2 regions of the Pseudarthrobacter sp. TE9888 genome follow, and region 2 is predicted to be linked to the other one. Evidence: riboswitches for the same ligand, from Rfam matches in the RefSeq annotation. Region 2 holds a riboswitch; the other holds the start of a gene.
The links. Region 2 has a riboswitch for glycine ahead of cycA (D-serine/D-alanine/glycine transporter). Riboswitches for the same ligand answer to the same signal wherever they lie in the genome.
Positions count from the first base shown of each region.

Region 1: it holds a riboswitch for glycine, as region 2 does, so the genes downstream of both, gcvP (aminomethyl-transferring glycine dehydrogenase) here and cycA (D-serine/D-alanine/glycine transporter) in region 2, are expected to answer to the same signal.

Region 1 is NZ_JBWBRD010000002.1:2,252,910-2,257,324, forward strand. Features, by position in the region: gene ACZ9J7_RS11135 (MFS transporter) at 1-801, opposite strand, end outside; gene ACZ9J7_RS11140 (TetR/AcrR family transcriptional regulator) at 884-1,420, shown strand; glycine riboswitch at 1,516-1,613, shown strand; gene gcvP (aminomethyl-transferring glycine dehydrogenase) at 1,806-4,415, shown strand, end outside.
Region 2 is NZ_JBWBRD010000002.1:1,843,724-1,848,138, reverse strand. Features, by position in the region: gene purU (formyltetrahydrofolate deformylase) at 1-854, opposite strand, end outside; gene cycA (D-serine/D-alanine/glycine transporter) at 851-2,362, opposite strand; glycine riboswitch at 2,515-2,612, opposite strand; glycine riboswitch at 2,924-3,023, shown strand; gene gcvP (aminomethyl-transferring glycine dehydrogenase) at 3,177-4,415, shown strand, end outside.

The DNA.
Region 1 (4,415 bases), 410 kb from region 2:
CGGGTGCTCCAGCCGGTGCTGGCGCCGCACGAACACAACGCCCATGGCCAGGCCGAAGGCAATGCTGCCCAGCCCGGCAGCGCCCGGACCCTCGGTGGCCACTGTTTTGATGCCGTAGACCACGGGCACCATGACCAGCATGGAGAGCGCGATGCTGGCGACATCCACCCTGCCCGGCGCGGGGTCCTTCGATTCCGGGATGAGGGCCGGACCCAGCGCCAGCAGGGGGAGCATGAGCGGCACCGATACCAGGAAGACGGCGCCCCACCAGAAGTGCTCCACCAGCCATCCGCCCAGTATCGGCCCCAGGGCGGCGCCGCCGGAAAAGCCCGCGGCCCAGATGGCCACGGCCAGTCGCCGGCGGTTGGGCTCCGGGAAAATGTTGCGGATCAGCGACAACGTGGACGGCATCAGCATGGCGCCGAAGAACCCCAGCGCGGCCCGGCCGGCGATCAGCCACTCAGGCGTGGGCGCAAAGGCCGTGGCGGCGGACAGTCCGGCGAAGCCCAGGCTGCCGATGACCAGCAGGCGCCGCCGCCCGATCCGGTCGCCGAGGCTGCCCATCGACACCAACAGGCCGGCCAGGACCAGCGGATAGGCGTCAACGATCCACAGCAGTTGCACGCCGCCGGGTTCCAGGGCCTGGGAGATGGCGGGAAGTGCGAAGGTCAGTGCCGTGTTGTCCACCGCCACCAGCAGGACGGGAAACATCAGCAGGCCGAGCGCAAGCCAGTCGCGCCATGGGCGGCGTGTGGGGGTGCCGTCCCCGTGGACTGCTGTGGGGCTGATGGAGGTCGTCATTCCATAACTGTACCGTCTGGACGGTATAGTTTGAAACTGGCATATTCCCGATTCGGACCCGCCTGAGGGCATGATGGGAGGCATGCCCCGAAAGCCTGTCGCCCGTGATGCGGTCCTCGACGCCTTCGAGTCCCTGCTGATCGACGTGGGGGAGCGCGCCGCCACCCTTGACGCCGTGGCCCGCAAGGCCGGCGTGTCCAAGGGCGGCCTGCTCTACCACTTTCCCAACAAGGAAGCATTGATTGCCGTGCTGCTGGACCGGTTGGAGGGCCTGGCCCGGGCAGACGCCGACGCGATGGCTTCGGCCGATGAAGGGGCTGCGGCCTACTTCATCCGTTCTTCGGTGTGGGCAGACACTCCGCTGGACCGTGTCATCGTGGCGGCCACCCGCCTGGCGGAGGTGGCGCATGAAGAGACGCGGCGCCGGTTCGCCGCCATCCAGCGACGGTGGCTGGATGAGATTGCGGCGGATGTTGGACCCGGCCTGGCCAAGGCTGTCCTGTACATGGGGGACGGGCTGTACTTCAACGCCATGCTGTCCGTGGGGCCTGCCCCGGAGGCGGGCGCCGGTTCCGATGTGGAGGAGCTCCTGGCCGCCCTGGAGCGGCTCCGCAGGTAGCCCCGACCATTTGCCCGGAGGGGTTGGGGCGTAGGACAATGGAGAGTTGTGAGGGCTGTCATCGGCCGTCATGATCGCAACAAATGAATAGCCTTTGATCTGCGGCGGGAGAGTCCTGCCCGAAGCACAGGCAGGCGCCGTAGGAGCAAATCCTCCCCGGGAATCTCACAGGCCCCTGTACCGCCGCGGCGAGGCACCTCTGGAAAGCAGCAGGCAGCTTCCGTTCCCCTGTGAAGGGGCCGGCATGACTGTTGTGCTCACCGACGGTGCAAGCGGTTCCTGCCCAGGCAGGCAACGCGGAAACTCTCAGGTCCAATACAGAGCGGGGAGGGACCCGGATAGCTGTGGCGTACCCTGCGCCGCCTGAACAAAATGGAGTTCCTTCGTGTCGGTTACCCCAGCCCCCACCACTTTCGTCGACCGCCACATTGGTGCACGCCGCCAGGATGACATCGACACCATGCTCAAGGCCGTTGGCTACGGCACGGTCGACGCACTGGTCGATACCGCCGTCCCCAAGGTCATCCGCCAGGAAACCGCACTCCGCCTGCAGGACGCACTCAGTGAAGTTGAGGTGCTTGCAGAACTCCGCCGGCTCGCCGCCAAGAACAAAACGGCCGTGCAGCTGATCGGCCAGGGCTACTACGACACCGTCACGCCTGCAGTGATCCGCCGGAACGTGCTGGAAGCCCCGGCCTGGTACACCGCCTACACGCCGTACCAGCCCGAGATTTCCCAGGGCCGGCTCGAGGCGCTGCTGAACTTCCAGACCATGGTCCAGGACCTGGTGGGCCTGCCCATCGCCAACGCGTCCCTGCTCGATGAAGCCACCGCCGTGGCCGAGGCCGTGCTGCTGATGCGCCGCTCCAACAAGGCCAAGCCTGCAGCGGACGGCAAGACTGTCCTGGACATCGACGTGCTGCCGCAGACCATCGCCATCGTCAAGGGCCGCGCCGAGGCGCTCGGCTTCGAGGTTGAGGTCGCCGACCTGTCCAACGGCCTGCCCGACGGCGACATCAACGGGATCGTGCTCCAGCAGCCCGGCGCCTCCGGCCGGGTCTGGGACCAGTCCGCCACTATTGCGGCGGCGAAGGAACGCGGCGCGCTGGTCACCGTGGCCGCTGACCTGCTGGCCCTGACCCTGATCACCCCTCCGGGCGAGCAGGGCGCCGACATCGCCGTCGGCTCCACCCAGCGCTTCGGGGTCCCGTTGTTCTTCGGTGGCCCGCACGCCGCCTACATGGCTGTCCGCAAGGGCCTGGAGCGGTCGCTGCCCGGCCGCCTGGTGGGGGTGTCCAAGGACGACGCAGGGGTGCCCGCGTACCGCCTGGCGCTGCAGACCCGCGAGCAGCACATCCGCCGCGAAAAGGCCACATCCAACATCTGCACCGCGCAGGCCCTGCTGGCCATCGTCTCCTCGATGTACGCCGTCTACCACGGCCCCGACGGGCTGAAGGCGATCGCGGAAACGACGCACGGCCACGCCCGGGTGCTGGCGGCCTCGCTGGCAGCTGCCGGTGTGGAGGTGCTGCACACGAGCTTCTTCGACACCCTTACCGTCCGCGTCCCCGGACGCGCTGCCGCGCTTGTCGCCGATGCCGAAGCGCGCGGCATCAACCTGCGTTCCATCGACGCCGATACCGTGGGCATCTCGCTCGACGAAACCACGACGGCGGCCATCGTCGCCGACGTCGCGGACGTCTTTGGGGCCTCCGTTGCCGCGGCTGAAGGCTTCGGACTGGAGGCCGCCGTCGGACGTTCCTCCGACTACCTGCAGCACCCGGTGTTCAACACGCACCGGTCTGAAACCCAGCTGCTGCGCTACATCCGGAAGCTGTCGGACCGGGACCTGGCGCTGGACCGCACCATGATCCCGCTGGGCTCGTGCACCATGAAGCTGAATGCCACCGCCGAGATGGAAGCCATCTCCTGGCCGGAGTTCGCCTCCATCCACCCCTTCGCCCCGGACTCCCAGACCGAAGGCTGGCGTGAACTGATTGCCGACCTGGAGGCGGACCTGACCGCGATCACCGGGTACGACCAGGTGTCCATCCAGCCCAATGCCGGATCCCAGGGCGAGCTCGCCGGCCTGCTGGCCATCCGCGGCTACCACCACTCCCGCGGGGAAGAGCAGCGCAACGTCTGCCTCATTCCCGCCTCCGCCCACGGCACCAACGCCGCCTCGGCAGTCCTGGCCGGCATGAAGGTCGTCGTCGTCGCCACCGCAGCGGACGGCACCATCAACCACGATGACCTGACGGCCAAGATCGAGGCCCACAAGGATGTCCTGTCCTGCATCATGATCACGTACCCGTCCACCCACGGCGTCTACGACGGGGACGTCCGTGAGGTCTGCGACGCCGTGCACGCGGCCGGCGGCCAGGTCTACATCGACGGCGCCAACCTGAACGCCCTGGTGGGCCTGGCCCAGCCCGGCAAGTTCGGCGGCGACGTCTCCCACCTGAACCTGCACAAGACCTTCTGCATCCCCCACGGCGGCGGCGGACCCGGCGTCGGACCCGTGGCAGCCAAGGCCCACCTGGCACCGTTCATGCCCGGCGACGCCAACAAGGCAGCGCATGAGGAAGGCCACGGGGTCGCGATCTCGGCTTCCCGCTTCGGTTCGGCCGGCGTCCTGCCGATCTCCTGGGCGTACGTGAAGCTCATGGGCGGCGAAGGCCTGACCGAGGCCACCAAGTCCGCGCTGCTCGCAGCCAATTACGTCGCTGCCCGGCTGAACGAGTATTTCCCAGTGCTCTACACCGGCGAAGGCGGCCTGGTGGCGCACGAATGCATCCTGGACCTGCGCGAACTGACCGCCAAGACCGGTGTCACGGCCGAGGACGTGGCCAAGCGCCTCATCGACTTCGGCTTCCACGCCCCCACCCTGGCATTCCCGGTGGCAGGAACCCTGATGGTGGAGCCCACCGAGTCCGAGGACCTGGCCGAGATCGACCGCTTCATCGAGGCCATGATCACCATCCGCAAGGAAATC
Region 2 (4,415 bases):
AGCGCCTTGCATTCGGCGTCGCGGCCAACCGCAACCAGGTCCGAAGCGGAATACGTGTGGTCCACTTCGATGACCTGCTGCGAAATGATCGGCCCTTCGTCCAGTTCCGAGTTGACGTAATGGGCAGTGGCACCCACCGTCTTGACACCCCGTTCGTAGGCCTGGTGGTACGGCTTTGCCCCCTTGAAGCTGGGCAGGAACGAATGGTGGATGTTGATGGCCTTGCCGCTAAGGCGCGTAGTGGCTTCATCGCTGAGCACCTGCATGTAGCGGGCCAGCACCACCAGTTCAACGGCGTACTGGTCCACCAGCTCCAGCAGGCGATCCTCGGCTTCCGCCTTGGTGTCCGGCGTGACCGGGATGTGGTGGAACGGAACACCATGCCAGGCGGCCAGGGGTTCCAGGTCCGGGTGGTTGGACACCACGGCGGCAATCCGGACGGGCAACTCACCGCTGCGGGCGCGGAACAGGAGGTCGTTGAGGCAGTGGTCGTACTTGGACACCATCACCAGGATGGGCTGCTTGCGGCCATGGCGTTCCAGGCGCCAGTCCATCTGCCATTCCTGGGCCACCTGTTCAAAACCGGCCCGGAGGCGGTCGAGTTCCACCTCTACCTGTGAGGTGACGTGGACGCGCATGAAGAACCGACCGCTTGCCCTGTCGCCGAACTGTTTGATGTCCACGATGTAGCATTCCTGCTCCAGGAGGTACGCCGCCACCGCCTGGACAATGCCAAGGGCATCCGGGCAATGGAACGTCAGCACGAATTCGTTGCCCGTTTCCGGCACCAGGGACTGGAGCTGCCCGGCCGCAGCCGTGCCGGCCTGCGACGTGCGGGCTTCCGTGCCGATCACCGCTTGACCCGCTCTTCCCCCGCTTCTGCGGCGGCACCCGGACGGACAGCCTTGCCGGATGCGGCGTCGGTGAAGTCCTGGTCTGCCTGCAGTTCAGCCTGGAACGTGGCAAAACGGGCCTGGTGTGCGGGCCGGCGGCGGAGGACGAACCACGCAGCGCCCAGCAGGATGAACCAGACCGGGGTGACCAGCAGGGCCACCAGGGTGTCCGGCTGGGTGGTGAGGGTCCAGATCACGAAGCCGAAGAAGGCGAAGACCACCCAGACCATGGCAACACCGCCGGGCATCTTGAACTTCGATGCTTCATGCAGGTGCGGCCGGCGGCGGCGGAAGGCGATGTAGCTGGCCAGGATGATCGACCAGACAAAAACAAAGCAGACGGCGGAGACGGTGGTCACCATGTCGAAGGCCTTGCCCACGTCCTGGCCCGCATACATGAGGACGACGCCGGAGAGCAGCAGCACGCAGGAGAGGAACAGTGCGTTCTGGGGCACCTTCCGGCGGGACAGTTTGCCAAAGACGTCCGGAGCGTCGCCTTCCTGGGCAAGGCCAAAGACCATACGCGAGGTGGAGTAGATGCCGGAGTTCGCGGAGGACATTGCGGAGCTCAGCACCACGAGGTTGACCACGGTGGCCGCGGCACCCAGGCCCGCCAGCGAGAACATGGCGATGAACGGGCTGTGGCCTGCCCTGAACTCGGTCCAGGGGGTGACCGCCATCAGGATGATGAGGGCACCTACGTAGAAGAGCAGCACGCGGATGGGGATGGAGTTGATGGCCTTGGGCAGGTTCCGCTCAGGGTTCTTGGCCTCGGCGGCGGTCGTGCCCACCAGTTCGATGCCCACGAAGGCGAAGACGGCGATCTGGAAGCCGGCCACGAAGCCCATGAACTCGTTCGGGAAGAATCCGCCGTGGCTCCACAGGTTGGTGAAGGTGGCAGGTCCGGCGTCGGACTGGAAACCGGAGAAGATCATGAACAGGCCAACGATGATCAGGGCGGCAATGGCAACGATCTTGATCAACGCGAACCAGAACTCCGTCTCGCCAAAGGCCTTGACGGTGGTGAGGTTCAGCAGGAGCAGGATGGCGACGGTGGCCAGGCCGGGAATCCACAGGGGCACCCCGGGCCACAGTTCACGGGAGTAGCCTGCAATGGCAATGACATCGGCGATGCCGGTGATGACCCAGCAGAACCAGTAGGTCCAGCCCGTGAAGAAGCCGGCCCAGGGGCCCAGCAGGTCGGCGGCGAAATCGCTGAAGGACTTGTAGTTGAGGTTGCTGAGCAGCAGTTCTCCCATGGCACGCATGACGAAGAACAGCATGAAGCCGATGATCATGTACACGAAGATCACCGAGGGGCCGGCTGCCGAAATGGTCTTTCCGGAACCCATGAACAGGCCGGTGCCGATTGCGCCGCCGATGGCGATCAGTTGGATGTGGCGGTTGCTGAGCTGCCGCTCCAGGTGCGGTGCTCCGCCGCCGGGGGACGTCGGGGAATGGGTCGTCATTGAGGAACTCCATCGTTCGAGCGGCACCCGGGGTGTCGCAAAGATTGGATTTCCTCCCCGCTCTGTCTGGGACCTGAGAGTTTCCACGCGCCGGATGGCGTGCTTGCACCGTCGGTGAGCCAGGACAGGGCCTGGCTGCTTTCCAGAGTTGCCTCACCGCGGCGGTACGTGGGCCTGAGAGTTTCCTGGGGAGGGTTTGCTCCTACGGCGCCTGCTGAACGTACCGGCAGGGCTCTCCCGCCGCAGGTCAAAAGCGTTGATTGGTAAATCAGTGTTCAGTTATCGGAGTGCATCCGCTGTGGACTTCAAGCCGCACGGCGCATTTTTGGGCCTCCGGCAATCACAGCCGGCGACGGAGCGCCCAGCGTTCTTTGGGCCAGTTCCGCTGCCCGGCCGGATCACGGGGTTCAGTGTGGCGTCGGTCACGAACAAAAGTCAAGCCCGCCATGACAGCACCTGCGTAACGGTCCCGCCGGCGTGCTTCATGACGGACCGATTTGCTCCCCGGGACCGCCATCCTGTAACTTGTGAGCCGAATCACCCACATTTCAATAAGCCTTTCGAGCTGTGGCGGGAGAGTTCTCCCGGCCATCACCGGGCAGGCGCCGTAGGAGCAAATCCTCCCCAGGAATCTCTCAGGCCCATGTACCGTCACGGCGAGGCGACTCTGGAAAGCAGTGCTGCTCCGGCGGCACTCACCGACGGTGCAAGCAGGCCTTTGCTGGGTTTGCGGAATCTCTCAGGTCCAATACAGAGCGGGGAGGGACCCGATCCATGCCGAGCCACCCGTGGCCGGCCAAACCTGGAGTTCCTCATGACGATTCAATCCCAACCGTCTGTCTTCGCGGACCGGCACATTGGTGCGCGCCGCCAGGCTGACGTCGACACCATGCTCAAGGCCGTTGGCTACGACAGCGTTGACGGTTTGGTGGACATCGCTGTCCCCACTTCGATCCGCCAGTCCAAGCCGCTCGCGCTCAAGGGCGCCCTGAGCGAGGTTGAGGTGCTTGCGGAACTGCGCAGGCTCGCCGCCAAGAACAAGACCGCTGTCCAGATGATCGGGCAGGGCTACTACGACACCGTCACACCGGCCGTGATCCGCCGGAACGTGCTGGAAGCCCCGGCCTGGTACACCGCCTACACGCCGTACCAGCCCGAGATTTCCCAGGGCCGGCTCGAGGCGCTGCTGAACTTCCAGACCATGGTCCAGGATCTCGTGGGCCTGCCCATCGCCAACGCCTCGCTGCTGGATGAAGCCACCGCCGTGGCCGAGGCCGTGCTGATGATGCGCCGCGCCAACAAGAACAAGGACGCCCGCGACGGCAAGACCGTCCTGGACGCCGACGTGCTGCCGCAGACCATCGCCATCGTCAAGGGCCGCGCCGAGGCGCTCGGCTTCGAGGTTGAGGTCGCCGACCTGTCCAAGGGCCTCCCTGAAGGCGCGATCAACGGGATCGTGCTCCAGCAGCCCGGCGTCTCCGGCCGCGTCTTCAACCACGCAGGCGTCATCGCCGAGGCCAAGGAACGCGGCGCGCTGGTCACCGTGGCCGCTGACCTGCTGGCCCTGACCCTGATCACCCCTCCCGGTGAGCAGGGCGCCGACATCGCCGTCGGCTCCACCCAGCGTTTCGGCGTACCGCTGTTCTTCGGTGGCCCGCACGCCGCCTACATGGCCGTCGCCAAGGGCCTGGAGCGTTCCATGCCCGGCCGCCTGGTGGGTGTGTCCAAGGACGACGCCGGCCTGCCCGCCTACCGCCTGGCACTCCAGACCCGCGAGCAGCACATCCGCCGCGAGAAGGCCACATCCAACATCTGCACCGCCCAGGCCCTGCTGGCCATCGTGTCCTCCTTCTACGCCGTCTACCACGGCCCGGACGGACTGAAGGCCATCGCCGAGCGCGTCCACAACAACGCCCGCGCCCTCGCCACCACCCTCAAGGTCGCCGGACGGGAACTGGCCACCGAGACCTTCTTCGATACGGTCACGGTCTCCGTTCCCGGCAAGGCCGCCAAGGTCATCACCGCGGCTGAAGCACGCGGCATCAACCTGCGC